DNA from 3 places in the Lysobacter korlensis genome. Region 2 is predicted to be linked to each of the others. Evidence: riboswitches for the same ligand, from Rfam matches in the RefSeq annotation. Region 2 holds a riboswitch; each other region holds the start of a gene.
The links. A riboswitch is a leader RNA that binds a small molecule or an ion and turns the genes downstream of it on or off. The one in region 2 is predicted to bind cyclic di-GMP.

Region 1 (10,024 bases), on a different contig from region 2:
CGAGGCACGAGTTCGAGGACATCGTGCAGGTCAACCTGATGGGCTCGGTGCGGGTGATCGATGCGGTGCTGCCCGGGATGCGATCCGGGGGCCGCGGCACGGTCGTGATCGTCTCGTCGTACGCCGCATGGACCGCGTCCCCGCACGCCGGAGTCGCCTACTCGGCCAGCAAGACGGCCCTGTCGACCCTGGCGCTCAGCCTCAACGCGCAGGAGTCCTCCGCCGGCATCCGCTGCACCCACCTCTGCCCGGGCGAAGTCGACACGGACTTCCTTTCGCTGCGGCCGGAGGTTCCGGACGGCGACGCCCGCCGGCGCATGCTGAGTCCCGACGACGTGGCACGGTCCGTGCAGTTCGTCCTGGACAGCCCGGCGCACGTCACCATCGACGAGCTGGTGATCAGTCCCGTCCCGCAGAAGCGGTAGGCGACCGGTGCAATAGCATGCGCAGTATGGCGCGACGCACCGCTTCCGCGACCCGCGAGAGCATCCGGTCGGCCGCGTCGACACTCTTCCGGCAACAGGGGTACGCGGGCACGTCGGTGCGCGAGATCGCGGCACTCGCCGAAGTGGACCCGGCGCTGGTCATCCGCCACTTCGGCGCGAAACAGGTGCTGTTCCTCGAGACGATGCACGTCACTCTCGACGATGAGCCGCTGTTCGACGTGCCGATCGAGTCGCTCGGGCGGCGATTCATCGAGGTGCTGCTGGACTCCGACGAGGACGTCCGCGGCGCCTACCTCGCGCTCGTCCGGGGCAGCGCCGAGAGCGAGATCGCGCAGCGGCTGACCACCGTGCACAACGAGACCTTCGTCGCGCCATTGCGGAACCGGCTGAGCGGACCCGACGCCGACCTTCGGGCCCGCCTCGCCGCCGCGCTCGTCGGCGGGCTGCTATACGCGCTGTGGGTGGTCGGCGACGAGCAGCTGCTCGCCACCGACCACGCCGACATCGCCGACCGCTACGGCCGGCTGCTGCAGGACATCCTCACGCCCCGTGACTGAACTACTGGACCGACCAGCCGCCGTCCGAGGTCAGCACTGCACCGTTGATGTTCACGCCGTCGTCGCTCAGCAGGAAGGTGATCGACGCCGCCAGCTGCTCCGCCGTCGCCACGGTCGGGATGGACGAGTGGAAGGGGCTCAGCCGCGCCATCCCGCTCTCATTGACCGACGGCATCGGGATGCCGGTCGCGACTCCGCCGGGCGCGACCGCGTTCACGCGGATGCCGTGCGGCCCGTACATGAACGCGGCGCTGCGGGTGAGTCCGATGACCCCGTGCTTCGACACGGTGTAGGCGTTGCCGGACGCGTTGCCGCGGAGTCCCGCCTCCGACGAGACGTTCACGATCGCGCCTCGGCCGGCCTCGATCATCGCGGGAAGCACGGCACGGGTGAGCTTGAACCCGCCGGTCAGGTTGATGGCGATGACCCGGTCCCAGATCGCGTCCGATGTCTCGTGCGCCGGCGAGAAGTCGTCGTTGATGCCGGCCACGTTGGCGAGGGCGTCGATCTGCGAGCCGGCCTCGGCGACGATCCGGTCGATGTCCTCCTGCTTTGTGATGTCCCCGGCCACCGCCACCACATCCCCGTCCCCCGCGGCGGCGAACTCGTCGAGGCGCTCCTTCGAGATGTCGACCGCGATCACGCGGCCGCCCTCTCGGGCGATGCGGGATGCGGTCGCCCGGCCGATGCCCGAAGCCGCGCCGGTCACGATGACCGTCCGGCCCTCGAAGCGGCCGGGGGTGACCCGCTCCTGCCACTCGCCGCTCGCGCCGGCATCCTCGGTGGGCGCCACTCCCCCGTTGGCCTGCAGCACCAGGTCGTCGACGACCGACTGGGGCAGCTGCCCCTGGCTCATCGTCACCAGCTGCTGCAGCGGCAGGCCCTTCACCGGCCCGAGCACGTTCTCGTCGAACCCGCTCTGCGCGAGCAGGCCGCGGATCAACGGGCCGCCCTGCGGGTGGTCGAGCCATGTCCCGATCGTGCTGTGTGCGGTGAGCGGCTTCGGCTCCGTTGCCATTTCGTCTCCTTCGATGCTGATCTCCGTGCGCGTCGCCGGGCGGCGCGCGCGCAAGTCAACTTAGTTGATATAACCGAGGAGAGGAACGGGCGGCGCCGAGTGATCGCCGCTATGCAGACCGCGGCGGCTGGACGGCGTAGCGCAGGAGCACCACCCCGCCCGTGAACCGACGCTCCTGCAGAAGCTCCAGGTCGAGCCGCACACCATCCGGAAGGAACCTGGTTCCGCCGCCGACCACGACGGGGCTCACGTACATGGCGAGTTCGTCGACCAGCCCGCAGCGCAGCGCGGATGCCGCGAGCCCGGCCCCGCCGATCGAGAGATCCGGCTCCGACGACCGCTTGAGCTCGCGCACGTGGTCGACGTCGAACCGACGCTCGACCCGCGTCCGTGCCGTGGTCACCTGGTCGAGCGTGCTGGAGAAGACGACCTTGTCGGCCTTCCGCCACAGGTCGGCGTACTCGAGCTCGGCCGGCGACGCGTCGGCGGCGCCCGGCTCGGTCTCCCAATACCGCATCACCTCGTACATCCGCCGCCCGTAGAGGTACGTGCCGACGGGACGCTCCTGCTCGTTGACCGCGGCGTGCACCTCGGGGTCCGGGGCCGCCCAGTCGAAGTTCCCCTCGGGGTCCACGAGGCAGCCATCGAGCGAGATGAGTCCGGTGTAGATCAGCTTGCCCATGAGTCCGGGTGCTCCGGATCTCAGCGGGCCACGGTCGCGGCCTCGAGCGCTGCGACGACCCGTGACACGGACTCCCCCAGCCCCCACCGTGACCGCAGCTGCTCGATCTCATCGCGGCCGCCCTCCGGGATGCCGATCCGGGAATCGACGACGGGGAGGTCGAGGTCGCACGCGACGCGCACCACGGTGGGCGCGACGGCGAGATACTCCGCGGCGGCGCGGATCTTCGACTTCGCACTCACCGACAGCGGCGAGCGCGCACCTTCCGCGGCGGCCGCGACGATGCCCTCGAGGTCGCCGAACTGTGCCAGCAGTGAGGCTGCGGTCTTCTCACCCACGCCCGGCACCCCGGGCAGGCCGTCCGACGTGTCGCCGCGGAGGGCGGCGAAGTCGGCGTACTGCGCTGCGCGGACGCCGTACTTCTCGCGCAGCACCCCGTCCGTCACGATCTGCAGTCTGCTCATCCCGCCGGCGGTGTAGATCACCCGGACGTCCCGCTCGTCATCGATCACCTGGAACAGGTCCCGGTCGCCGGTGACGACGTCGACCGGCCCGTCCGCGGTCGCGGCGAGCGTGCCGATGATGTCGTCCGCCTCGTACTCGGCCTTGCCGACGATCGGGATCCCGAGCGCGGTGAGCGTCGCGACGATGATCGGCACCTGGATGCTGAGCGGATCCGGCACCACCTCGACATCCGGGCCGGCCTCGATCACCTCGGCGACCCGATGCGTCTTGTAGCTCGGGATGAGGTCGACCCGCCACTGCGGGCGCCAGTCGTCGTCCCAGCACGCGACGAGGTCCGTCGGTCCGTAGTCGGTGACGAGCCGCGCGATCATGTCCAGCAGCCCCCGCGCCGCGTTGACGGGGGTGCCGTCCGGCGCCTTCAGCGTGTCGGGGTACCCGAAGAAGGCGCGGAAGTACAGCGCGGCGGTGTCCAGCAGCATCAGACGGCCATTGCTCACCGCTCCAGTGTGCCGGTCGGGCCACGGGGCGGGAATAGCCACGACGTCATCGAGGTCGTCCGGAAGGGCGAGCGCCCCTGGCTCCGGACTCCGCCGGCTCAGACGCCGCGGGCGGCCGGCTCGGGAACCGCCCGCAGCCCGGTGCTCGTATTGGCCGCCTGCATGAGGTCCTCGAGCCAGGCCCGGTTGAGGGCCATCGACGGCGAGCCGTCGTACTGGAAGTACAGCGAGGAGCTCTCGGAGATCCAGACCGAACCGTGGGAGCCGTTCTCGTGCGTCACGTCCGTGCCCACTCCTGGCTCCTGATCCCAGTTGAAGGCGAAATTCTCCCGGCGACGCAGCTTCGCGACGATCACTGCCTGAAGGTGCTTGAGCAGACGATCTTCGATGGTGATGACCGGCGCGACGCCGTAGCTGAACAGTCCCAAGCCGAACTCCGGGTGACGATAGCGAAACGGGAAATCGGCAACCCGGCGAACCGCGTGGGTCCCGTGGCTTTGCGTCCCCTGTTCGCACAGGGTTTGCCCCTTCGGCACGAATTCAAGCACATCCGAGAAGGGCTCGCGGCCGGCCTACTCGGCCCTCCGCTGCTCGAACATCACCAGACCGCAGTTCGAGCACTCCAGGAGCTCGTCGCCGCCGGCCCCGGTCTGTTCCAGACGTGTTCCGCAGCTCGGGCACTTGCGGGGGCGCCGCTCGGTCTCGGGGGCGGAATGATTCGGCTCGTGCAATTCGGGCTCCAGGAGAGGTGCGGCGGTTGCCTGCGAGGCTCCCGGCAACCCGGCTGACCCTGGGGGCCCCGTGGCTTTGCGTCACCGGCTCGCACCGGTTTTGCCGAATCAGAGGTGTGTGCCTAGGCACTGTACCGCCTCCCGGGGCGTCCATGTCAGGGTGCGCCGGGAACGTAGTGGTTCGCTAAGGTGCACGGTATGGCGCGACAGACCCGGCGGAACCCTGATCTCGCCGTCGGATTCGTCGGGCTCGGGATCATGGGCACGCCGATGGCTGCCAACGCACTGCGGGCCGGCTTCGACGTCCACGTCACCCACCGCACCCCCGACCGTGTGGCAGCGCTCCTCGAGCGGGGCGCGACGTGGGCCGGCACGCCGCGCACGCTCGCCGAGGCGTCCGACGTGCTCGTCGTCATGCTTCCCGACCTGCCCGATCTCGAACAGATGCTTCCCGGCGACACCGGAATCCTGGCCGGCATCTCCCGCCCGACCCTGATGGTCCTCTCCTCCACGTCATCCGCCACTGGGGTCCGTGAGCTGGATGAGCGGGTGTCGCGGCTCACCGACGGGATGCTGCGCGTGATCGACAGCCCCGTGAGCGGCGGCGAGGAGGGTGCCATCGCGGGCAACCTCTCCCTCTTCGTCGGCGGTCCGGCCGACGCCGTTGAGCGGGCGCGCCCGGTGCTGGAGACCTTCGGACGAGTGCACCACCTCGGTCCGCTCGGCTCCGGCGAGGTCGCCAAGTTCTGCAACCAGCTCATCGTCTCGGCGACGGTGCACGCACTCGGCGAGGCGGCGGTGCTCGCAGACCGCAGCGGCCTCGACGTGCAGGCCCTCTTCACCGCGCTCGGAGGGGGGTACGCCGGCAGCCGGGTGCTCGAGACGCGGGGATCCCGCATCGTCGCCCGCGACTATCGCCCCACGGGTGCGGCCAGATACCTGGTCAAGGACCTCTCCTTCGCCACGGAGGAGGCGACCCGCACCGGTGTGGAGGCACGCCAGCTCGCGTGCCTGCTCGAGGCGTTCCGCGATCTCACGGCACGCGGATTCGGGGACGAGGACATGGCCGTGACCCGCGCGTACGTCGAGAGCCTGAGCGATCAGCCGGGCGCGGCGGACCCGCGCTGAGCGGTTCTCTCCGCACCGGTTCGGGGCTACCGTGTTCCGCAAAGGAGGACGAGCATGGCCCAGCCGTTCGTGGACACGACGAAGACCCTGACCGTCGGCGAGGTCGCGGCGCGCAGCGGCGTGTCCGTCTCGGCCCTGCACTTCTATGAGCGTCAGGGCCTTATCCACAGCGAGCGCACCGCAGGCAACCAGCGCCGCTACCCGCGGCACACGCTGCGCCGGGTGGCGTTCATCCGCGTGTCGCAGCGCGTCGGCGTCTCGCTTGCGGACATCCGCGCGGCGCTCGACTCGCTCCCGGAGGGACGGACGCCGAAGCGCGAGGACTGGGCGAGGCTCTCCGCCCGCTGGAAGGAAGACCTCGACGCGCGCATCGCCGACCTCCAGCACCTCCGGGACGACCTGGACAGCTGCATCGGCTGCGGCTGTCTCAGCCTCACCACGTGCTCCCTGCAGAACCCCGGCGACACCCTGGGCCGCTCCGGTCCCGGTCCGCGCCGCTGGACGGACACGACATCGGAGGATGCGGGGCGGAACGGCGAGACGGTCCTTGACCTCAACTTCGGTTGAGGTCCTAGCGTGCTCTGCGGGTGGGTGAGTGCCCACTCCGGAAGAATCTGAGGAGCACAGTGACCACCGATTCCGAATGCCGGGTGCGGACGGCATCCGCCTCCCCTGACCGCCCGCTGCCGCACGGCGCCGGCGCGGCCGTCGTCCTGCACCGCTCTGCCGCCGCAGCGACGGCACGATGAACTCGCCCGACACGATGCCGCGGGTTCCCGCGGGCGCCGCGCCCGGGATCTGGTCCGCCCGGCATCGGCTGACCACCCTCGGCGCGGCCGGTCTCGTCTTCGTCGGCGCGTTCGAGGCCCTCGCCGTCACCACCGTGATGCCGGTGGTGACCGCGGATCTCGGCAGCCGCTTCCTCTACGCCCTGGCGTTCGCGGCCCCGGGCGGCGCGGCGATCATCGGAATGGTGATCGGCGGCCGCGCGGCCGACCGGTTCGGGCCCGCCAAACCGCTGCTCGTCGCGATCGCGCTGTTCGGGATCGGCCTCGCGGTCGCCGGGACGGCGCCGGACATGGGAACGCTGATCGCCGGCCGCGGCCTGCAGGGGTTCGGCGGCGGCGGCATGGGGGTTGCGCTGTACGTGCTGGTCGCCCGCGCGTTCCCGGCGGCACTCCATCCCCGGGTGTTCGCCATGTACGCGGCCGCCTGGGTGCTCCCCTCCCTCGTCGGCCCGGCCCTGGCCGGAGCGGTCGCCGAGCACCTCCACTGGCGCTGGGTCTTCCTCGGCGTCCTTCTGCTCCCGCCACTCGGCCTTGCGGCGGTCTGGCCTGCCGCGCGCCGGCTCCCTTCGGCGGAGAGCGGGCGGAGCGAGGGCCGGTCCTCCCACACGGCCCTGGCGATCGCCATCGCCGGCGCGGTCTGGGCGATCGGCTCACTCCCCGCATGGTGGAGCGTTCCGTGGGGACCGGCTCTCGTGTCTGCCGCCGCAGCGCTGCTGCTGGCGCTCACCGCCTTGGCCGTCCGTCCGCTGCTGCCCACCGGGGCGCTGCGGCTGGAGCGCGGGCTGCCGAGCGCGGTGCTCGCACGCGGGCTGATCGCCGCCGCCTACTTCGGGGCAGAGGCGTACCTGCCGTTCATGCTGATCGAGGAGCACGGGCTGACTCCCGCCACCGCCGGCCTGTCGCTCACCGTCGCCGCGATCCTCTGGGCGACCGGCTCCCACCTTCAGGCCCGGCTCGACACCCGTCTCGCCCACGCCCCGGCGATCCTGATCGGCGCCGTCACGGTGCTGCTCTCGGTCGGATCCGTCTTCGCCGGTGCGGCGCTCCACTGGCCGACGGCGGCGATCATGGCGGGATGGGCGATCGGCGGAGCGGGCATGGGGTTCACCTATCCGAGGCTGACCAGCTTGACCCTCGCGCTCTCGCCCGAGACGGAGCGCGGCTTCAACTCGGCGTCCATGTCGGTGTCCGAGTCCCTCGGGCCGGGTCTTCTGCTCGGGCTGTCCGGCATCGTGTTCACGGCGCTGGCCGGTGGACCGGCGATCTTCTCGGCGGTCCTCGCACTTCCGGTCGCCATCGCCGTCGGCGGCGTCTGGGCAGCCGCCCGAGTCCGGGCCGAAGAACCCGCCCCCATCACCGAGTCGCGAGCTGCTCACGCGACTGGGCGCCGTGCCGGATGAGATGTCCGCGGGTCGGTGGACACCGCTGTAGATGCTCCACAATCGTTTCGCGTTCCGGCACATCGGGGTCCTAGGGTCCTTCCCGTGGGACCACGCCGCCTTCTCCGCCTGCTGCAGGTGTCGCTCGCCCGCGGCGAGCAGATGGACCTGCACGACGTCCTCCGGGTCCGGCGGCGGGTGTGGCCCGGAGACCTGGACGAGCTGCGCCACGTGAACAACGGCGTGTACCTGTCGATGCTCGACCTGGCGCGGTACGAGCTGCTGAAGCGGTCGGGCGTCTGGCGCCGGATGCAGCAGGCGCGGCTCTACCCGGTGGTCGCCGCCCAGACCATCGCCTACCGCAAGAGCCTCCGGCTGGGTCAGCGCTTCGGCATCGAGACCCGCGTCCTCGGCTACGACGCCCGGGCGGTGTACCTGGAGCAGCGCTTCGTGGTGCACGGTGAGATCTACGCCCGCGCGCACATCCAGGGCCGCTTCCTCCGCCGCGGCGGCGGCGTCGTCCCCATGGTGGAGGTCGGTGAGCTCGTCGGGATCGACATCCACGCGCACCCCGCCCCGGAGTGGCTGCACGAGTGGGCCCGCGCCGTCGCGCTGCCATCGACCCGGAAGCCGGCGCCCAGCGACTGGGGCTGACCTGACCCCGATAGCCTCGGAAGGTGGACACCACCAGCCCTGACGACCTTCCGCCGGATGCCCGGGTCGGGGTGCTGCTCCCCCGTGACCTGCCGGCACGCGAGGTGATCCCGTACGCCCGCCGGGCGGACGAGCTCGGCTTCAGCGAGCTCTGGACGGTCGAAGACCTCGGCTTCCGGGGCGGGATCGCCCAGGCCTCCGCCGTGCTCGCGGCGACGGCCCGCATCCGCGTCGGGATCGGCATCCTGCCGGCCGCCAGCCGCAACGTCGCATTCGCCGCAATGGAACTCGCCACCCTCGCCGAGCTGTTCCCAGGCCGCGTGGACGCCGGGGTCGGCCACGGCATGCCCGCATGGATGCGGTCCGTCGGCGCCTGGCCGGCCAGCCCGCTCGGGCTGCTCACCGAGTACGCGACGGCACTCCGGTCGCTGCTCAGAGGCGAGACGGTCACGTCGGATGGGCGATATGTGCGGCTCGACGGGGTCCGCCTCGACGCGGCTCCCGAGGTGATGCCCGGGATCCTGTTCGGGGTGCGCGCGCCGAAGTCGGTCGCGCTCTCCGGGCGGCTCGCGGACGGCACGATCCTCGCCGAGCCGGTCACGCCCGAATACACCGCCGAGGTGCTCGCGCAGATCGGCGCACCCTCGCATCGGGTGGTCGGGTACAACATCGCATCCGTCGACGTGGACGAGTCCAGGGCGCTCGAGCGGGCGCGGCCGGGACTGGAGTGGGTCGGCGACCCGGAATGGGCGCCGCACATCGCGCCGCTCCCGTTCGCCGACGCGTTCGCCGCGCTTCGGCAGGAATGCGGCTCCAGATCGGAGTTCATCCGGCGCCTCCCGGACGAGTGGGTGCGCCGGCTCGCGGTCGCGGGAACGCCGGCGAGCGCGCGGGAGCGGCTCGCAGCGCTGCATCGGAGCGGGATCACGGACAGCGTCCTGCTGCCCGTCGGGAGCGACCCGATGCGGGAGCTCGGTTCGCTCGCGGCGCTGATCCCCTGAGCCGGGTCAGCTGGGGCTGTCGATCCCGGCGTCGAGCAGCTCGCGGAGCCCCGAGGCGAACTTGACCTTGCCGCCGTGCGCCGGATGCCGCACCCGGGGCACGTCGTATCCGCTCCTGGCGAGACTGGCGGCGGCGATGTTCCCGACCGCGACGACGCGCTCGATCTCGAGCAGCTCACGCAGCGCCCGCCAGGACCACGACCATTCGGCGGCCTCACCGCCGGTCGGCGTGCGATTCGACAGGGGCACGCCCGGCCGGTGCGGATGCAACGGGAATGCGCTCCAGAGCGCCGGCAGGAAGTCGAGCTCCACGAGGGTCTGCCACATCACCGTCGCGGTCGGCTCGGGCGCGACGCCGGGCGGGACCGGCGGAAGCTCGTAGCCGGACGCCTCGCCGAAGAGCCCGAAGTGCGGGACGCCGTTGCGCAGCAGGACGGTGTTGGTGAACGGCACCCCGGTGATCCGCATTCCGCGGTATCCGGGCGCCTCGCCGACGAGCAGCACCCTCGGCCGGCGCTCGGCGAGCTGCCGCAGATACCGCGTCAGGTTCCGGCGGCGTATCGCGTTCGGCTCGCCGCTGAACTCGAACGGATTCGCGGTGTTCGGGCCGGCCGGCGTGGACGCGACGCGGTGCACGAACCCGTCGATCGGATCGCCGCTCATCCCTCGACGGTGTGG
Region 2 (10,024 bases):
CCAGCTTAGGGGAGGCGGACTACCTGGGCCCCGAAGACGAGCCCCGCTCCGAAGCCGATCTGCAGGGCGAGACCACCGCTGAGCTCGGGCTGCTCCTCCAGCAGGCGGTGGGTGGCGAGGGGGATCGACGCGGCCGAGGTGTTGCCTGTGGTGGCGATGTCCCGCGCGATCGCCACGGCGGGAGGCAGGCCCAGCTGCTTCGCGAACTCGTCGATGATGCGCATGTTCGCCTGGTGCGGGATGAACGCCGCGAGCTGGTCGGCCGTCACGCCGGCCTGCTCGAGTGCGAGCTTCGCCGCCTTCGCCATCTCCCACACGGCCCAGCGGAAGACGGTCTGCCCCTCCTGGCGGAGGGTGGGCCACTCGACGCTGCCGGCGCCGTCGCGGTAGGCCTCGAGCGTGGAGTCCATGCCCACGGCATCCCACTTGCTGCCGTCGGAACCCCACACCGTCTTCGAGATGCCCGGGGTGTCGCTCGGGCCGACGACGGCGGCGCCCGCCCCGTCGCCGAGCAGGAAGGAGATGGTGCGATCAGTGGATTTCGCGAAGTTGCTGAGCTTCTCAGCGCCGACGACCAGCACGTAGTCGGCGAGTCCGGCCCGGATGAAGGCGTCCGCCTGCGCGATGCCGTAGGTGTAGCCGGCGCAGGCGGCGGAGATGTCGTACGCGGGGGCGGGCGTCGCGCCGATGCGGTCGGTGAGGAGCGCCGCCATCGACGGCGTCTGCACCGTGTTGCTCACCGTGGCCACGAGCACGGCGCCGAGCTGCTCCGGGCGGATCCCCGCCCGCTCCAGCGCCTCCCGCGACGCCGTCTCCGCAAGATCGACCGCCTGGACGTCTTTGCCGGCGCGGGTGCGGGTGATCACGCCGGTGCGCTGCCGGATCCACTCGTCGGAGGAGTCGATCGGCCCGACGATGTCCTCGTTCGGTACGACGAGCTCACCGCGCGCGGCGCCGACCGCCAGGATTCGGCTGTGCTGGCTGCCGACCGGCTGCGTGAGGCCCGGAGCCTTGGCGATGGCGGTCTGGTCGACCTCGGTCTCGGCCGCTGGAGTGGATGTCACGCGTTGTCCTCGATCAGCTTCAGGGCGGCGGGGAGGTCGTCGGGCGTCTTCACCGCAACGGCCGGCACGCCCTTGAGCGCACGCTTCGCGAGCCCCACCAGGGCGCCGGCGGGCGCCAGCTCGATGATGCCGGTGACACCCTCGCTCGCGAACGACTCCATGCAGCGATCCCAGCGCACCGGCGATGACACCTGGCCGACGAGCAGCTCGAGGAACTGCGCGCCGTCGGCCACCGCGGATCCGTCCCGGTTCGTCCAAAGCTCGATCCTCGGGTTCGCGACGGTGAGACCCGACGCGACCTCGCGCAGCCGCTCGACTGCGGGTTCCATGTACCGGGTGTGGAATGCGCCGGCCACCTGCAGCGGGATCACCCGGGCCCCCGCGGGCGGCGCCGCCTTCAGTCTGTCGAGCGCCTCGAGCTCCCCGGCGACGACGATCTGCCCGCCGCCGTTGAAGTTGGCGGGGGACAGGCCGAGCGCGTCGAGGGTCGGGAGCAGCTCCTCCTCGTCTGCGCCGAGGACCGCGCTCATGCCGGTGCGGACGGCCGAGGCGGCCGCAGCCATCGCCTTGCCCCGCTCCCGCACCAGCACCATCGCGTCGTGCTCGGTGAGCACCCTGGCGCCGACGGCCGCGGTGATCTCGCCGACGGAATGCCCGGCTATTCCGGCGACGTCGACATGCCCGTCGTGCTCCCGGTCGCCCTCGAGGATGGCTCCGAGGGTGAGCAGTCCCGCGGCCACGATGAGCGGTTGGGCGACGCTGGTGTCGCGGATGGTGTCCGCGTCGGACTCGGTGCCATGCGCGACGAGGTCGAGCTGAGCGGCGTCCGACAGCCGTTCGAGGTGCGAGCGGAAGCGTGGCTCGGCCACCCAGGGCCCGAGGAAGCCGGGGGTCTGCGACCCCTGCCCCGGGGCGACGATCACAATCACGTTCCTAGTCTCCCTGTCCGTACGTGGCGGGCTGTGTGCATCCCGCCAAAGATATCTCCCGCATCGTTGTGGATCGCCACAGTCAGCGGCGGATCCGCGGAGTATCGGGCTCCGCGATAGAACCGAGGATGAGCGCCGTCTGCAGGATCAGCGCCTCCCGGGAGCCGGTGGCGTCCCAGCCGATCACCTCGCTGATCCGCTTCAGGCGGTACCGGACGGTGTTCGGGTGCACGAACATCTCCCGTGCGGTCGCCTCGAGCGAGCGGCCGTTGTCGAGGTAGCACCAGAGGGTCGAGAGCAGCTCCGTCGAGTGAGCCTGAAGCGGCCGGTAGATGCGGCTCACCAGGGTGGACCGGGCAAGCGGATCGCCGGCCAGCGCCCGCTCGGGGAGGAGGTCGTCGGCGAGGGCCGGCCGCGGGGCGTTCCGCCAAGAGCGCGCCACGGCGAACCCGGCCAGGGCCGCCTTCGCGCTCTTCGCCGCATCCACGAGGCTCGGAACCTCATGCCCGAGCACCAGGTGGCCGGGGCCGAAGCTCGGCTCCAGGCGGGTCGCGATCTCGAGGAAGGGCAGCACCGGCTCCTCCCGCTCCTCGCCGGGCGGTGTCGACCGGCCGAGGACGAGCACCAGGCGGTTGCCCTGCACGCCGATGAGCACGTCGGCGTCCAGGTGCCGGGCGGTGCGGCGGATCTGGTCGACGTCGAGCATCCGGGGCGACGTGCCGACCAGGACGCTGACCTCGCCGTGCCCGTTCCAGCCGAGCGCCGCGATGCGGCTCGGCAGCTCGTTGTCGTACTCGCCGGAGAGGATCGAGTCGACCACGAGGGCCTCTAGCCGGGCATCCCAGAGGCCGCGCTGCTCGGCGGCGCGCGCGTACACGTCCGCCGCGGCGAATGCGATCTCACGCGAGTACAGCAGGATCGCCTCGCGCAGGTCGTCGTCGCTGTCCTTGACCCGCTCTTCGACGACTTCGACGGTCACCCGGATGAGCTGCAGCGTCTGCTGCAGGGTCACCGAGCGGAGCAGCTCCCGCGGGGCGGCGCCGAAGACGTCTGCGGCGATCCAGGGCGTCGATTTCGGGTCGTCGAACCAGGAGATGAACGAGCTGATGCCGGCTTGGGCGACGAGCCCGACGGCGCTGCGCCGGCCCGGCGGCATGTCGCCGTACCAGGGCAGCGTCTCGTCGAGTCGCCGGATCGTCGCGGTGGCGAGCTCACCGGCGATGGCACGGAGCCATGCGAGGGTCTGCTCCTTCGTCTTCCTCACCCGTGCGGTCAGCTTTCGCCGCCCGCCGAGCCCGTGGTACCCGCCGTCACGTCGTGCAGGCGGTAGCGCTCGATCGCCTGGGCCGGCACGCTCGGGTCCATCTGCCCGCGCTGCACCAGCTGCTCCAGCGCACGCACGGCGATCGACGGCCCGTCGATCTTGAAGTAGCGGCGCGCGGCGGGGCGGGTGTCGGAGAACCCGAAGCCGTCCGCGCCGAGCGTCGCGAAGTCGCCGGGCACGAAGGGACGGATCTGGTCCGGGACGGCGTGCATGAAGTCCGTGACCCCGAGGAACGGCCCCTCCGTCTCCGACAATTTGCGAGTGACGTACGGCACCGCGCGCTCGTCGTTCGGGTTCAGGAAGTTCCGCTGCTCGACGGCGAGGCCGTCGCGCCGCAGCTCGTTCCAGCTGGTGACGCTCCAGACGTCCGCCCGGACGTTCCAGTCGTTCGCCAGCAGCTCCTGCGCCTCGAGCGCCCACGGCACGGCGACGCCGGAGGCGAGCAGCTGCACGCGGGAGCGGTTGTCCCCCTCGCCGGTCGGAGCATCCTTCAGCTTGTAGATGCCCCGCAGCAGCCCGTCGACGTCGAGCTGCTCCGGCTCCGCGGGCTGCACCATCGGCTCGTTGTAGACGGTCAGGTAGTACATGACGTTCGGGTCGGGGTGCGAGCCGCCGTACATGCGCTCGATGCCGTCCCGCATGATGTGGCCGAGCTCGTAGCCGTAGGCCGGGTCGTAGGTCACGACCGCGGGGTTCGTCTGCGCCAGGATCGGGGAGTGGCCGTCCCCGTGCTGGAGGCCCTCGCCGGTGAGCGTGGTGCGCCCTGCGGTGGCGCCGATGATGAACCCGCGGGTCATCTGGTCGCCCGCCGCCCAGAACGCGTCACCGGTGCGCTGGAATCCGAACATCGAGTAGAAGACGTACACGGGCAGCAGCGGCTCGCCGTGCGTCGAGTAGGACGTTCCTGCCGCGGTGAACGCGGCGGTCGCGCCGGCCTCGTTGATGCCGACGTGCAGGATCTGGCCCTGCACGCTCTCCTTGTAGGCCAGCAGCAGCTCGCGGTCGACGCTCGTGTAGTGCTGCCCATGGGGGTTGTAGATCTTCGCACTCGGGAAGTACGCGTCCATGCCGAAGGTGCGCGCCTCATCCGGGATGATCGGCACGATGCGGTGGCCGAAGCCCTTTGCGCGGAGCAGATCCTTCAGCAGGCGCGCGAACGCCATGGTGGTGGCGACCTCCTGCTTGCCGGAGCCCTTCTTCACGATGTCGTAGGTGGTCGGCTCGGGCAGGTCGATCTGCGTGTACTTGGAGCGGCGCTCCGGCACGAAGCCGCCGAGCTCCCGCCGGCGCTCCCGCAGGTACTGGATCGCCTCGTCATCCTCGCCCGGGTGGTAGTAGGGGGGCAGGTAGGGGTTCTCCTCGAGCTGCGCGTCGGAGATGGGGATTCGCATCTCGTCGCGGAACTGCTTCAGGTTGTCGAGGGTGAGCTTCTTCATCTGGTGGGTCGCGTTGCGGCCCTCGAAGGACGGTCCCAAGCCGTAGCCCTTGACCGTCTTCGCCAGGATCACCGTCGGCTGGCCCGTGTGCTCGGTGGCCGCCTTGAACGCCGCGTACACCTTGCGGTAGTCGTGGCCGCCGCGCTTGAGGTTCCAGATCTGCTCGTCGGAGTAGTCCTTCACGAGCTCGAGCGCACGCGGGTCCCTGGCGAAGAAGTTGTCCCGCACGAAGGCTCCGGATTCGGCCTTGTAGGTCTGGTAGTCGCCATCCGGGGTGGCGTTCATCAGGTTCACGAGGGCGCCCTCGGTGTCGCGGGCGAGCAGGTCGTCCCATTCCCGGCCCCAGACGACCTTGATGACGTTCCAGCCCGCGCCGCGGAAGAAGCTCTCCAGCTCCTGGATGATCTTCCCGTTGCCGCGGACGGGGCCGTCGAGGCGCTGCAGGTTGCAGTTGATGACGAAGTTGAGGTTGTCGAGACCGTCGTTCGCGGCCAGCTGCAGCGCGCCGCGGCTCTCGACCTCATCCATCTCGCCGTCGCCGAGGAACGCCCAGACCTGCGATTCGGAGACATCCTTGATGCCCCGGTTGGTGAGGTACTTGTTGGACTGCGCCTGGTAGATGGCATTGATGGGACCGAGCCCCATCGACACCGTCGGGAACTGCCAGAAGTCCGGCATGAGCCGCGGGTGCGGGTAGGAGCTGAGGCCTCCGCCGTCGTGCGAGTGCTCCTGCCGGAAGCCGTCGAGCTTGTCGGTGCCGATGCGCCCCTCGAGGAACGCGCGGGCGTACATGCCGGGGGAGGCGTGGCCCTGGTAGAAGATCTGGTCGCCGCCGGTGGGGGAGTCCTGGCCGCGGAAGAACCAGTTGTGGCCCACCTCATAGAGTGCGGCGGACGAGGCGTAGGTGGAGATGTGACCGCCCACCGCGATGCCGGGGCGCTGCGCCCGGTGCACCGTGATGGCGGCGTTCCAGCGGATCCAGGCGCGGTAGCGGCGCTCGATCTCCTCGTTGCCCGGGAACTGCGGCTCGTTCTCCGGCGCGATGGTGTTGATGTAGTCCGTCGTGGGCACCATCGGCACGCCGAGCTGGAGCTCCTTCGAGCGCTTCAGCAGGCTCAGCATGATCTCGCGAGCGCGACCCCTGCCCTGAGCCTCCACCAGCGCATCGAGCGATTCCTGCCACTCGGCAGTCTCTTCAGGGTCCGGGTCGGCCTTGGTCACCGAGTAGGGGTCCTGATCGTTCACCGTCACCGTCGACCTCTTCCTGGTTGGTTCGATCTCGAGGAATCTCGGGGTGGTCGGGTCGCGATGCACCGCCGATCTTTCGCGCATCCGAGTCTAGTCATCGGCGCAGGACGTCCCTTGAGCACCCGGACGGGCGCCTGCATAGGATGGCGCTTCGCCCCGCCAGGACCGGCGGGGATGCAGGAGGAGCTCAGCATGCACCCGCCGATCGGCACCCGGGCGCCCGACTTCGACTTGTCCAGCCAGTACGGCGAGACGATCCAGCTTTCCGGGTATCGCGGCCGGGCCGTGGCGCTCGTCTTCTTCCCGCTCGCCTTCTCCGGGGCCTGCACCACCGAGCTCCGCGAGCTGCGAGACAACCTCGGCCTCTTCGCGGTGGCCGGAGTGGAGCTCGTCGGGATATCCGTCGACTCGAAGGCCTCGCTTCGCGCCTGGGGCGAGCAGGAGCGCTTCGGGGTCCGCTTGCTCGCGGACTTCTGGCCGCACGGCGCTGTCGCGCGCCGGTACGGCGTGTTCCTCGAGGACCGCGGGTACGCGGCCCGCGGAACCTTCCTGATCGACGGCTCCGGGATCGTCCGCGACAGCTTCGTATTCCCGCCCGGCGAAGGCCGGCCGCTGAGCCGCTACCGGGCCGCGCTGGACGGTCTTCGGTAACCGCCTGGGTGCCGGCTGGGGGACACGCCGGTGCGGTTGCCGTGTTCGCTGACCCGGCGTAGCGTGTGCCTTCTGCTCCCGGAGCCCTGCGGTTCGGACCCGCTGACCGGCCGCTGGAGCCGACCAACCGACAACGGCAAACCCGGTGCGAGCCGGGGACGCAACGCCACGGGACCCACGCGGTTCGCCGGGCTACCGAAGTGAGAGCAAGTTCCTTGACCGACGTACGCGAACGAATCGTCTCCTCTGCGTACCCGCTGTTCGTCAACCGCGGCATCCGGGATGTGAGCGTCGGCGAGATCGAGCGCGTGGCACGTGTCTCGCATGCCGACTTCGAGCGCGAGTTCCCCACCCGCGATGACCTCGCGGCCGAGTGCCTCGAGCGCCGGGAGCGCGAGTGGACATTCGGTGTCGTCGAGGCCGGAGCCCGCGCGCGCGGCACGACGCCGGAGGAGCGCCTGCTCGCGATCTTCGATGTGTTCGACGAATGGTTCCGGCGCGACGACTACGAGGCGTGCACATTCATCAACGTGCTGCTCGAGATGGGCCGCGAGCACCCGCTCGGCCGGGCGAGCGCCGAGTACCTCGTGCACATCCGCCGTATCGTCGGCACGCTGGCGACGGAGGCGGGGCTCCGCGACCCGGACGAGCTGGCACTCTCGTGGCACATCCTGATGAAGGGCTCGATCATCAACGCCGTGGAGGGTGACGCCAAGGCGGCCCTCCGGGCGAAGGAGATGGCCCGGGACCTCATCGCCCGCCACCGGCTCGTGACGGCCCCTCAGCCGGCGTCGCCCCAGCTCGGCGCGATCCGCCGCTGGTGGGACGACCTCACCGCGTCGACACGGGTGCTGGTCGTCGTGAACGGTGTCGTGATCACCGGCATCGGCGCGCTCGGGCTCGTGCTCCCCATGGTGCCCTAGGCGCGGTCGTCACAGCCGTTCCAGGGTCACCGGTCGCCCGAACCGTCGAAGAACCGGTCGAGCACCCGCTGGAAGGTCTCCGCGTCGGTGCCCGCCTCCGCGAACAGCGTCATCGACGACCGGAGCTTCACCGCGTCGACGGGTCCGAAGATCGCGTCGGCGCTCCCGCCATCCGAGCTCGCCACGATCTCGGCGCACTCGAGCAACCGCGGCCCGAGCACTGGATGCGCCAGATATGCGCGCGCCTCGTCGAGCGACGCGATTCCGTACCGCACAGCCATCGAGCTGGATCCGAGGCCGCGCAGCTGCGGGAACACGAACCACATCCAGTGACTCTGCTTGCGACCGCGACGAAGCTCCTGAACCGCGTTCTCGTACACGCCGCCCTGGTCTTGCGCCTCGACGAAGCGGCGCAAGTCGTGCGGATCCGGGATGTCTGCCATGTCGCCTCCAGCGGCACGATAGCGCGCGGAGCCGTCGGTACGATGAAGGTCCGGGCTCTTAGCTCAGTTGGTTAGAGCGCCACGCTTACACCGTGGATGTCGGGGGTTCGAGTCCCTCAGGGCCCACCGGAGGATGCCCGGCCCGGAGTTTGTCGCGAGGAGTGCCGGCGGCGACCCACCGGCTACAAGCGGCTCTTGTGCGCGCTGAACGCCATGACGAGGGCGACGATCCACAGGATCACCGTCCAGCCGCCCAGCAGGTTGATCCAGAAGATCGTCCAGTGGTTCGACTTCCCGCGCAGTGCGGCGACCGCCCAAGGCAGCATGTAGCCCGCGGTGAGAAGCGCCACGACGACGGCAACGAACGCGCTCACGGGGCGATCGCGCTGATCGGTCAGGTAGGTCACGCTTCTAGCGTACGGGGGTGCCCTGGCGACGCTCGCGCAGCGGCGACGAGATCCGCTTCATGCTCGCCGGCCCACTCACTCTCGGCGAGGAACTGGAGTGTTTCGAAGCCGACGATGCGCCGCTCCCGGTCGTCGGACAGCGTCAGGTTCAACGCCCACTCGGCACGCTTCCAGGACGGCGCGCCGAACCCGGTTCCGCGATCACCGCCGTTCCAGCGCCGCCCCCTCCCTCCGCGTCGCGCGACGGCGCGCGGCGAGAAAGGCAGAGCGCGGCCGCGAGGGGGACCACGAGCCAGAGGATGGCGACCGGATCGGTCTGCGACACGAATTCGGGATCCGCCAGGGAGAACGCGAACACCGTCAGCGTGAACACCGCCGCGGTGGTCGCGCCAAGCACGTTCCCGCTCTGCGCCCACCGGTCGGCGGCGACCGGACGGCGGAAGACCAGGAGCGCGAGAACCGCCCCGACCGCCGCGACGACCGGCGCCAGCTCGAGCTCCAACGCTGCCGGAAGCAGGACCAGCGCGTGCACCGCGACGAAGGGCAGCACGAGCAGCCGGATCAGCGCCGGTATCGGAATGGCGGATCCCGGCCTCAGCGTCTTGATCACGAGCAGCGCGGCCACGATCAGGACGCTCGCCGCCAGCACCATCGTCGCCGGAGCGAACCAGCGCTCGAGAAGCGGTGACGAGAGGGAGGGGTCCCACGGTTCCGAGATCGCGAGCGGCAGGAGGTGGACGACCGCCACGAGCGAGACCATGCGCCCCATCGAATGGCGGCAGGCCGGCAGCACGACGAAGACGAGCGCCCCGGCGACGGCAGGGAGCACCACCGGTGTGCCGAGCACCGCGAGAACGCCGTCGATGGTGCCGAAGCCGCCGGGGAAGACGAGGTCGACGAGCACCACGAGTCCTCCCCACACGGATGCGACGCTCACCCCGAGGGAGACGGCGGTGATCAAAACGAGGAAGACGCTGATCCGGCCTCGCGGCCGGACCGGCGCCGCCTCCGAGCGGACGACCACCGCCACCAGGACGCCGGCCACGAGGAGCGCGTGCGGCCACGTCTCCGGCCCCGCCCAGCGCCAGATCATGGCGTCCCCCGCGAAGAATCCGGACAGCCACACGAACCGGACGGCATAGAGCAGTGCAACCACGCCGAGCACGACCCAGGCGACCCGGAGGGAGCCGTCGCGCCGCCCGCGCAGCGTCGTCACGCGATCGGACCGGGACTCCGCCGCCCGGACCAGCCCGTACAGGGCAAGTGCGAGCGTGAGTCCGCTGCCCATCAGGGTGAGGCTCAGCCACAGCAGGTCCCGATCGGTGCTCCCGACGGCCACCGCGTGCGCGGCGGCCAGTATCCACGGCAGCCCCGCGCAGACGCCGGCCGCCATCACCCATGCGGCCTGCCGGGTCTGCTGCCGAGGGGGCAGCACCGCAGCGATGGCGGAGGTGGCGGAGGCCCCGGCCGACACGAGGCAGATCGCGGCGAGGAGGAGGCCGTTACGGTTGCCGGCCATCCAGAGCGCGGGCATCGCGACGGCCAGGACGGGGATCGCCGCGAGGACCAGCCGCGACCCCCGGACCCGGTGCGGTCCTG
Region 3 (10,024 bases), on a different contig from region 2:
GTGCAGCAGAGCCTCGCCTACCTTCGCGGACTCGAATAGGAGGCACGGATGGCCCGCACCAATGAGTGGTTCTTCCGGAAGGGCACGCTGTCGTCCGCGGGATGGGAGAGCGTTGTCGACGCGCCCCGGCCCGGATGGGGCCACACCGGGCTGCGAGTCGGGGAGCTGCCCGCCACGGGGGAGCTCCGCGTGGATGCCGGTCCAGTGGAACGGATGATCCTGCCGCTCTCGGGTGAGGTCACGCTGGAGTGGGAGGGCCCACGCGGCAGTGGCCGCATCTCGCTCGAGGGGCGGCAGTCGGTCTTCGACGGACCCGCGGACGTCGCCTACCTCGGTGTCGGCACGCGGGCGATTCTCACCGGCACGGGGCGGGTCGCGGTCACCGAGGCGGAGGCCGACCAGGAGCTCCCGGTCGCTGTGCTGCGGAAGGCCGACGTGCCCGTCGAGCTCCGCGGCGCCGGCACTTCCAGCAGGCAGGTGCACAACTTCGGCGTGCCGGGGGCTCTCGAGGCGCAGCGCCTGATCGCCTGTGAGGTGATCACCCCGTCGGGCAACTGGTCGTCGTATCCCGCCCACAAGCATGACGAGTCCCTGGACGGCACAGAGAGCCGCCTCGAGGAGATCTACTACTTCGAGGCCGACGTGGATCGCGGAGGCCCCACGCCGTCCGACGTCGATCCGTTCGGGATGTTCAGCACCTACAGCTCGCCGGCGGGAGAGATCGACACCGCCGCGCTCGTCCGCACCGGTGACATCGCGCTCGTGCCGTTCGGGTACCACGGCCCCGCCGCCGCGGCGCCCGGCTACGACCTCTACTACCTCAATGTCATGGCCGGTCCCGAGCCGGAGCGTGCCTGGCGGATCACGGATGACCCAGCACACGCCTGGCTGCGGCAGCTGTGGGAGCGGCAAGCCCCCGACCCGCGCCTCCCGTTCGGACCGAGAGAAAGCAGCGATCGATGACGACCAAGCGGATGACCGTCAGCCAGGCGCTTCTGGAGTTCCTGGCGAACCAGTGGACCGTCGATGGGGACATCCGTGAGCGCACCATCCCAGGGATGTTCGGCATCTTCGGACACGGCAACGTCGCCGGCGTCGGGCAGGCGCTGAAGCAGCACAGCGTCGAGCAGCCGGGTGTTCTGCCATACCATCAGGCGCGCAACGAGCAGGCGATGGTGCACCAGGCGGTCGGTTATGCGCGGATGCGCCGTCGCCGTGCGACCTACGCGTGCGCCGCGTCGGTCGGCCCCGGCGCCACCAACATGCTGACGGGCGCCGCGCTCGCCACCACCAACCGGCTTCCGGTGCTGCTGCTGCCGAGCGACACGTTCGCCACCCGGGTCGCCGACCCGGTGCTGCAGCAGCTCGAGCAGCCGCATGACATCGGCATCAGCGTCAATGATGCATTCCGTCCGCTGTCCAAATTCTTCGACCGGGTGCAGCGTCCGGAACAGCTGTTCTCGATCGCGCTCGCCGCGATGCGGGTGCTCACCGACCCGGCAGAGACGGGTGCGGTGACCATCGCGCTGCCGGAGGACGTGCAGGCGGAGGCCCTCGACGTGCCGATCGAGTTCTTGCAGCCGCGTGAGTGGCATATCCGGCGTCCGCTCCCCGAGGCCGGTCCGCTGGCCCGGGCGGTCGAGTCGATCCGCGGGGCACGCCGTCCGTTCCTGATCGCCGGCGGCGGTGTGCTGTACTCGGGTGCCGAGAGCGCGCTGCGCGAGTTCGTGGAGGCCACCGGCATCCCGGTGGGCACCACCCAGGCGGGCGGCGGATCGCTGAGCTGGAATCACCCGCAGTACCTCGGCGGGGTCGGCGCCACCGGCACGACCGCCGCGAACCGCCTCGCCGCCGAAGCGGACGTCGTTCTGGGCTTCGGCACCCGCTACAGCGACTTCACCACCGCCAGCCGCACCGTGTTCCACGACCCCGGCGTGCGGTTCGTCAACGTGAACGTCACCGGATTCGACGCCTACAAGCACGGCAGCCGGCTCCCCGTGATCGCCGACGCGCGCGAGACGCTCACGGCGCTGATCGAGGCGCTCGCCGGGCACGCAGTCGACCCGGCATACGCGGAGCGGATCGCTCGGGAGAAGGCCGAGTGGGATGCGGCGGCGGACGCCGCCCTGGCGCCCGATGACGCGCCGCGGCCCGCGCAGGCGCGCATCATCGGAGCGGTGCAGCGGGTCAGCGAGCCGACCGACGTGGTGGTGCAGGCGGCAGGATCCCTCCCCGGCGATCTGCACAAGCTGTGGCGGGTGCGCGACCCGCTCGGCTACCACGTCGAGTACGCGTACTCGACCATGGGCTACGAGATCCCCGGCGGGCTGGGCGTGCGGCGGGCGGCCCCCGACCGGGACGTGATCGTGCTGATCGGCGACGGCTCCTACCTGATGCTGCACACCGAGCTCGTGACGGCGGTCGCCGAACGGCTGAAGATCATCGTGGTCCTGATCCAGAACCACGGCTTCGCCTCGATCGGCCATCTGTCGGAAACCGTCGGATCCGGGCGGTACGGCACCCGGTACCGCTTCCTCGATGAGACGCACGGCTTCGATGCAGGCGACGTGCTGCCGGTCGACCTGGCGGCCAACGCCCGCAGCTACGGAATCGACGTCGTCGAGATCGCGCCCGGCACGGACGCCCTCGACCGGCTCTCCGACGCGGTCGCCGCCGCGAAGGCATCGGAGACCAGCACCCTCATCCACATCGAGAGCGACCCCCTCCAGTACGCGCCGGACGGCGAGGGCTGGTGGGACGTGCCGGTCGCGCAGGTGTCGACCCTCGACAGCACGCAGCGCGCCCGCCGCGAGTACGAGAGGCAGCGCGCCGCGCAGCGGCCGCTGCTCGGCTGATGGGTTTCACGGCCGCAACCGATACCCGGTCCCTGAGCTTGTCGAAGGGCCGCAACCACAGAAGAGAAGTCGATGACAACCACGGCACTGCTCGAGGCCACGCAGACCACCCCCACGGCCCTCTGGAACGACTCCGCCGACCTCGAGGAGCTGCGCGAATCCATCGGCTTCGGCGCGGTCGGCGCGACCTGCAACCCCGTCATCGCGCTCTCCGTGCTGAAACGCCACCCCGACGTGTGGGTGCCGCGGATCCGTGAGCTCGCCGAGGAGTTCCCGACCGGCTCTGAGGCGGAACTCGGCTGGAAGGCGGTCGAGCGGCTCTCCCGTGAGGCGGCCGAGCTCCTGCTGCCGGCATTCGAGCAGCACGGCGGCCGGAACGGGCGGCTGTCCGTGCAGACCGACCCGCGGCTGCACCGAAGCAAGGACGCACTCGTGGCGCAGGCGCTCGCCTTCGACCGGCTGGCGCCGAACATCATCGTGAAGATCCCGGCAACCCGCGTCGGCATCGAGGCGATGGAGGAGGTCACCTACCGCGGTGTCAGCATCAACGCCACGGTGTCGTTCACCGTTCCGCAGGCGATCGCGGTCGCGGGGGCGGTCGAGCGCGGCCTCGCACGGCGCGAGGCGGACGGCCACGACGTCTCAGCCATGGGGGCGGTCTGCACGATCATGGTCGGCCGCCTCGACGACTGGCTGAAGCACACCGTCGAGCGCGATCGCATCCTCGTCGACCCGGGCGCGCTGGAGTGGGCGGGCGTCGCGGCGTTCAAGAACGCCTACCGCGTCTACCGTGAGCGCGGCTACCGGCTGCGCCTCCTCTCCGCCGCGTTCCGGAACCACATGCACTGGAGCGAGTTCCAGGGCGGCGACGTAGTCGTCTCGCCGCCGTACGAGTGGCAGTTGCGGATCAATGAGAACGACATCCGGCTCGGGTCACGGATCGACGAGCCCGTTCCGGCGGCGCATCTGGCGGCGCTCCAGGAACTGCCCGACTTCCGTCGTGCCTACGACGAGAACGGCATGGCGGTGGAGGATTTCCAGGACTACGGCGCCACTCGGCGCACGCTGCGACAATTCCTCGACGCGACCGCCGATCTCGAAGGGCTGGTGCGGGACGTGGTGGTTCCCGCGCCCTGACGCACGTTCGCGCGTCAGGGCCTGATGTTGTGGTTGCGCCCGAAGAGGTTGTCCGGATCCCACGCGCGCTTCGCCTCCCGCAGGCGGCGGAGCGTTCCGACGGGATACATGCGGTCGACCTCGTATCCCTCGGTCGACACCGTGAAGTTGCCGTATATGCCGAGCGTCTGCACCCGGACCGTGTCCCACACCGCCCGCAGCCGGGCGTACTCGGTGTCCGGCGCATCCGGCGCCAGGAACGCCGCGGAGATCAGCAGCACCTCCGCGGAGCGGTACGGGAACGCCGTCGCGTCCGACGGCACCCGGTTGTAGGCCCCGCGCAGATAGCGGATCATCAGCACCGCAGGTGACGAGTCGGCCGAGGCTTCGACCACCGCCTGGATGAGGTCGTCGGTCAACTCCTCGGCGAGCCCGTTCCCGTCCACCATGGGCGGCAGCTCCGCCGGACCCATGTCGGGGGCGAGCACGTCGGCGTACGACTTCGGAGCGATCTCGCTCGAGGCGACACCGGGGATCCGCAGCAGGGGGGCGATCGCCGCTGCGGCGGCCTCCTCGTCGTCGCCGGCATAGCAGACGACCAGCTGTGGCCCCGCCGGCCCGGGCATGCCCATCGGCGGCATGGCGATGAACGTGACGTTGAGCTCCTCCGGGGCGGACCGCATCACGTCTCGCCACGCGCTCAAGAGGGCGACCTGGTCGACGTCCTCCTCGAAGAGGATGACGCCGGACACGACGCCGGGGAGCCGGTGCGCGAGGAAGTCGAAGCGAGTGACGACGCCGAAGTTGCCGCCGCCTCCCCGGATAGCCCAGAAGAGCTCCGGGTTCTCGTCCTCCGCTGCCCGAACGACCTTCCCTGCCGCGGTCACCACCTCGGCGGACACCAGCTGGTCGAGTGCCAGCCCCCAGAGCCGCACCATCCAGCCCACGCCGCCGCCGAGCGTGAGGCCGCCGACGCCGACGCTCGCGGTGTCGCCCGAGCTGATCGCGAGGCCATGCCTGCCGATGGTCTCGGCGACCTCGCCCCAGGTCGCCCCGCCGCCGACCCGCACGAGGTCGTGGCGCACTTCGATTTCGCGCAGGTCGCGGAGGTCCACGATGAGGCCGCCGGGCACCTGTCCCCAGTGACTGTGCCCGCCGCTGCGGACACCGAGCGGCAGACCCTCGGCCGCGGCGTACCTCACACCATTCGCGACGTCCTCCGCGGTCCGCGCGCGGATCACGACGTCGGGCGCATCCTTGCCGGAATGCCCGGCGCGCATTTCGGGAAAGCCATCGTCCGTCTCGGTGTAGACGGCCCCGCTGATGGTGGTTCGCAAGTTCTCGATCGTCATCGTTCGCCCTTCAACGGTCCACCATCTTGCTCCCGATGGGCAGGCTCGTAAAGAGCCAGTAGTCATGGTTCCCGGTCTCCCGTCCTGCGTCGTGCCGGGCGGACAGCGCCGAGACCCGGCGGGCCGGGGGCTACGATCAAGCGGGTGACCAGCGTGCCGGCGACAGACCCACCGAGCGTCCTCGTCGTGGGGGAGGCGCTCGTCGACATCGTCCGCGCGCCGGACGGCGACCGGGAGTTCCCCGGCGGGAGCCCGCTCAACGTGGCATTCGGACTTGCGCGGCTCGGCATCGCCACGACACTGCAGACCCGGATCGGCCGCGACGCACATGGCGAGCGAGTCCGTGGACACCTCGGCTCGGCCGGCGTCGCGTTGTGGCCGGGATCGGAGGACGCGCCCCGAACGTCGACGGCGGTCGCCCGCATCGGGGCGGACGGCACGGCGAGCTACGAGTTCGACATCCGCTGGGACGTCGAGCCGATCGCGGTCCCGCCGGTGTTCAGCGCAGTGCATGCCGGCTCGATCGCCGCGTTCCTCGAGCCTGGCGCGACAGCTGTGCGCCGCACGCTCGCCGGCGCGGCCGGTTCGGCCCTCGTCACCTTCGACCCGAACATCCGGCCGGCTCTCGTCGGTGCCCGCCAGTCGGCTCTCGCCGCCTTCGAGGAGACGGTGGGACTCGCCGGCGTGGTGAAGCTCAGCGACGAGGACGCCGAATGGCTCTATCCCGGTTCGGACGTCGACGACGTGCTCGCGCGCGTGCTCGACCTGGGGGCGGACCTCGCCGTGTGCACGCTCGGAGCGGCCGGGGCGCGGCTGCGGACGCGGGCGCACGCGGTGAACGTGCCGGCGGTCCGGGTTCCCGTCGCCGACACGATCGGCGCCGGCGACTCGTTCATGTCGTGCCTGCTCGCCGAGCTGCTGCAGCGGGATGATCCGCCTCGCGAACTCGACTCCGCGGCGCTGAGCGCGGTGGGGGCGATGGCCGTGCGAGCGGCGGCGATCACGGTCGGCCGTCCGGGTGCGCAGCCGCCGACCGCTGCCGAGCTCGGGGAGCTGCTCTAGGCGTCAAGCCTTCCGCGGCGCGGTCGCCAGTGCTCAGACGGCGGGCGTGGGACAGTACACCCTGGTGGCGTGCGATTGATCGGCGGTCCGCTCGACGTGGTGATCCACCATCGGCTGCCCGCACATGGGGCACGGCGGGTTCGCCGGGGGCGTGTACGGCCGTTCGGGTCGTCCGGCGCCCAGCTGTGCCGGGCCGAACACCGGGAACAGGGCCCGGTTCAGCCGCATCGACCACGGGTCCCGCTTGCGCTTCGCCACACCGCTCCAACCGTTAGTGCACTAAGAATCAGTGTAGCGGTTAATATGGAGGCATGCCGGACGTCGCCAAGGCCGAAGACCTGCTCGCACTCGAGCGGCAGGTGTGCTTCGCGCTCGCGGCCACCAGTCGCAGTGTGATCGGGCTGTACCGGCCGATTCTCGAGCCCCTCGGGCTCACGCATCCCCAGTACCTCGTGATGCTGGCGCTCTGGGAGCAGAGCCCCAGAACGGTGCGGAGTCTGGCGGAGTCGCTGTATCTGGAGCCGGCGACTCTGACTCCGCTCCTGCGGCGCTTGGAGGGCAGCGGCTACATCACGCGAGCGCGGAATGCGGCGAACGAGCGGGAACTCAAGGTCGAGTTGACGGCGGCCGGCGGCGCGCTGCGTGAGCGCGCCGAGCAGGTCCCCGTCGCAGTCGTCGAGAAGCTGGGCATCCCGGTCGAGGCGCTCGAGGAGCTGCGAGACCGCCTGAACGAGACGCTGGCGGCCACCCGCCGCGCCTCCGCGAGTGCATAGCAGGCGCACCGGTCTTGCCGGAGGGCGGGAATCGGTCGCGTCCGCATGCACGTTTTCCTCAATCTGGCAAGTGCTTGAGCGCTGGCTGAGGACACCGTGGGCACCCGCTGAAATACCGTCACGCGCCGACACGCCGGGGTTATCGTCGGAACAGTCAACGAAACGGCAAACCCGGTGTGAACCGGCGACGCAAAGCCACGGGACCCAGTCGGGTCAGCCGGGCTACCGAAGGGCGAGACCCTTGTTCGCTTTCGTTCAACAGGAGAAGTTCTGGCATCGCCGTACGGCGTCGCAACTCCAATACGGACAACTGATCTGACCAACGCGTGATCGGGCACCCTGCCTCGCATGGATGCGGATCGATCCACCCCGACCGGCACATCCGGTCACCACAGCCTTGCCCGGCGGCAACACCTGGGTGCCGCCGCGCATCTGAAAGGACACAGCAATGAGTACTGCAGATTCGAACGACCGCCCCTCGGGCGGCGCCGTGCCCGTCGACCCGGACGACACGCTCCGCAACCGAGTGGTCGACCGGGAGAAGGAGGAGTTCGGCGGCATCAAGTGGGGCTCCGCGTTCTTCGGCTGGCTCACCGCCACCGGGATGGCAGTGCTGCTGACGGCGCTGCTCGCAGCAGCCGGCGCCGTCGTCGGCCTCACCACAGGCACCGACCCGCAGGAGGCGACCGACGCGGCCGCACAGAACCTGGACGCGGCAAGCATCGTCTCCGCGATCGTGCTGCTCGTGGTCCTCTTCGTCGCCTACTACTGCGGGGGCTACGTCGCCGGACGCATGGCGCGATTCAACGGAGCCAAGCAGGGCCTCGCTGTCTGGCTGTGGGCCCTGATCTTCGCCATCGTGCTGGCCATCCTGGGCGCCGTGCTCGGCAGCCAGTTCAACGTGCTCTCGGGCCTCAACGCGTTCCCGCGGATCCCCGTCAACGAGGGCACCCTCACCGTCGTCGGCATCATCACCGCGATCGTGCTGGCGCTCGTGCCGCTCATCGGAGCGGTCCTCGGCGGCAAGGCCGGAATGCACTACCACCGCAAGGTCGATCGCGCCGGTCTCGGCCGCTGACCTGCGGAGCACACCACCAACCACACAAAAACCCACCGCGGACGAAGTCCGCATCCCCCCCGCACGACGGGGGCAACAGGGAAAGAAGGGAAACACAATGATCAGCAGTGACAACATCGCATCGCTCATCGGCGCCGACGTCCTCGACAAGGACGGCGACAAGATCGGTTCCGTCGGCCAGGTGTACCTCGACGACAACGACGGCCACCCGAGCTGGGCCAGCGTCAAGACGGGCCTCTTCGGCACGAAGGAATCCTTCGTCCCGCTCGAGGACGCGACCTGGGCAGGCGACGAGCTCCGGGTGAACTACGACAAGGACCGCGTGAAGGACGCGCCCCGCGTCGACGCCGACCAGCACCTCGAGCCCTCTGACGAGGACGAGCTGTACCGGTACTACGGCATGACCGCGGGCTCCTACGGCACTGACACCGGTTTCACCCAGGACACCACCGGCACCGACTACACCACGACGGACACCGACCGCGCCTACACCGACACGGACCGGGACCGTCGGGACACGGTCGGACACGACACATCCGGCCCCACCACCGACGACGCCATGACCCGGTCGGAGGAGCAGCTGCACGTCGGCACGGAACGCGTCCAGACCGGCAAGGCCCGGTTGCGCAAGTACGTCGTGACCGAGAACCAGTCGGTAACCGTCCCCGTGCAGCGTGAGGAAGTGCGGATCGAGCGCGAGCCCATCACCGACGCCAACATCGGCGACGCCATGGACGGACCCGCGATCAGCGAGGAGGAGCACGAGGTGGTCCTCTCCGAGGAGCGCCCCGTCATCCAGAAGGAGGCCGTCCCGGTCGAGCGCGTCCGCCTCGACAAGGACGTCGTCACCGAGCAGCAGACCGTGAACGAAGAGGTCCGCAAGGAGGAGATCACCTTCGACGGTGACGACCGCAACAGCGGGCGCTCCAACCTGTAACACCCGCGCCACCCGCGCACCGCGCCGCCGCCGCATCCCGATGCGGCGGCGGCGTTTCCTACCCCGCCCCAAGAAAGAGAGGTTCCCATGAACGATTTCATGGTCGTCCTGCAAGACGGACTCGCGTCGGTGATCGACTTCATCCCGAAGTTCCTGCTGTTCCTCGTCATCCTCATCGTCGGCCTCATCGTGGCGAAGGTGCTCTCGAAGGCCCTCGACAAGCTGCTCGAGCGCGTCGGCTTCGACCGCGCCGTGGAGCGCGGCGGCGTCAAGAAGGCCCTCGAGAAGTCGAAGTTCGACGCCTCCGACATCGTGGCCAAGCTGCTGTACTACACGCTGGTGCTCTTCGTGCTCCAGTTCGCGTTCGGTGTCTTCGGGCCGAACCCCGTCAGCGACCTGCTCGAAGGCATCATCGCCTTCATCCCGCGCATCATCGTCGCCATCATCATCGTGATCCTTGCTTCGGCCATCGCAGCCGGCGCCAAGACGCTGATCCAGGGTGCGCTCGGCGGGCTCTCCTACGGCAAGATCCTCGGCAACATCGCCGCGGTCTTCATCCTGTTCCTCGGCATCACGGCTGCCCTGAACCAGGTCGAGATCGCCACGACGGTCACCACCCCCGTCCTCATCACCGTGCTCGCCACCATCGGCGGCATTCTCGTGGTCGGTGTCGGCGGCGGAATGATCCAGCCGATGCGCGCCCGCTGGGAGGCGTGGCTGCAGAAGGCCGAGGTCGAGCTCCCGGCCGCCAAGGCCTCGGTGCAGAATGCGCCGAGCGTCAAGGAGCAGGCGCAGACCGCGACCGCGAAGATGAAGAGCAGCGGCGCCGCCGGAGGCTCGACCCGGCCGGC

Region 1: linked by a shared signal. The riboswitch ahead of ACFFGH_RS33055 (DUF7882 family protein) and the one ahead of ACFFGH_RS09885 (TetR/AcrR family transcriptional regulator) in region 2 are both predicted to bind cyclic di-GMP.
Region 3: linked by a shared signal. The riboswitch ahead of ACFFGH_RS21940 (hypothetical protein) and the one ahead of ACFFGH_RS09885 (TetR/AcrR family transcriptional regulator) in region 2 are both predicted to bind cyclic di-GMP.

The regions. Positions count from the first base shown of each region.
Region 1 covers NZ_JBHLTG010000016.1:79,364-89,387, reverse strand. Annotated here, with positions in the region: gene ACFFGH_RS33080 (SDR family oxidoreductase) at 1-425, shown strand, start outside; gene ACFFGH_RS33075 (TetR/AcrR family transcriptional regulator) at 452-1,003, shown strand; gene ACFFGH_RS33070 (SDR family NAD(P)-dependent oxidoreductase) at 1,005-2,021, opposite strand; gene ACFFGH_RS33065 (dihydrofolate reductase family protein) at 2,131-2,703, opposite strand; gene ACFFGH_RS33060 (5'-3' exonuclease) at 2,724-3,665, opposite strand; gene ACFFGH_RS33055 (DUF7882 family protein) at 3,764-4,093, opposite strand; cyclic di-GMP riboswitch class I at 4,127-4,201, opposite strand; cyclic di-GMP riboswitch class I at 4,437-4,511, opposite strand; gene ACFFGH_RS33050 (NAD(P)-dependent oxidoreductase) at 4,595-5,524, shown strand; gene soxR (redox-sensitive transcriptional activator SoxR) at 5,579-6,091, shown strand; gene ACFFGH_RS33040 (MFS transporter) at 6,270-7,712, shown strand; gene ACFFGH_RS33035 (acyl-CoA thioesterase) at 7,797-8,345, shown strand; gene ACFFGH_RS33030 (LLM class flavin-dependent oxidoreductase) at 8,369-9,346, shown strand; gene ACFFGH_RS33025 (uracil-DNA glycosylase family protein) at 9,353-10,009, opposite strand; gene ACFFGH_RS33020 (NAD(P)H-dependent flavin oxidoreductase) at 10,006-10,024, opposite strand, start outside.
Region 2 covers NZ_JBHLTG010000002.1:149,896-159,919, reverse strand. Annotated here, with positions in the region: gene ACFFGH_RS09910 (beta-ketoacyl-ACP synthase III) at 6-1,064, opposite strand; gene ACFFGH_RS09905 (ACP S-malonyltransferase) at 1,061-1,993, opposite strand; gene ACFFGH_RS09900 (PucR family transcriptional regulator) at 2,076-3,257, opposite strand; gene aceE (pyruvate dehydrogenase (acetyl-transferring), homodimeric type) at 3,266-5,998, opposite strand; gene ACFFGH_RS09890 (peroxiredoxin) at 6,194-6,652, shown strand; cyclic di-GMP riboswitch class I at 6,778-6,852, shown strand; gene ACFFGH_RS09885 (TetR/AcrR family transcriptional regulator) at 6,868-7,575, shown strand; gene ACFFGH_RS09880 (DUF1810 domain-containing protein) at 7,602-8,018, opposite strand; tRNA gene ACFFGH_RS09875 (tRNA-Val) at 8,071-8,144, shown strand; gene ACFFGH_RS09870 (superinfection immunity protein) at 8,201-8,425, opposite strand; gene ACFFGH_RS09865 (hypothetical protein) at 8,422-8,577, opposite strand; gene ACFFGH_RS09860 (hypothetical protein) at 8,574-10,024, opposite strand, start outside.
Region 3 covers NZ_JBHLTG010000005.1:509,976-519,999, forward strand. Annotated here, with positions in the region: gene ACFFGH_RS21905 (TIM barrel protein) at 1-39, shown strand, start outside; gene iolB (5-deoxy-glucuronate isomerase) at 49-963, shown strand; gene iolD (3D-(3,5/4)-trihydroxycyclohexane-1,2-dione acylhydrolase (decyclizing)) at 960-2,855, shown strand; gene ACFFGH_RS21920 (transaldolase family protein) at 2,928-3,992, shown strand; gene ACFFGH_RS21925 (FAD-binding oxidoreductase) at 4,007-5,323, opposite strand; gene ACFFGH_RS21930 (carbohydrate kinase family protein) at 5,468-6,385, shown strand; gene ACFFGH_RS21935 (MarR family winged helix-turn-helix transcriptional regulator) at 6,697-7,158, shown strand; cyclic di-GMP riboswitch class I at 7,313-7,388, shown strand; gene ACFFGH_RS21940 (hypothetical protein) at 7,607-8,236, shown strand; gene ACFFGH_RS21945 (DUF2382 domain-containing protein) at 8,334-9,173, shown strand; gene ACFFGH_RS21950 (mechanosensitive ion channel family protein) at 9,261-10,024, shown strand, end outside.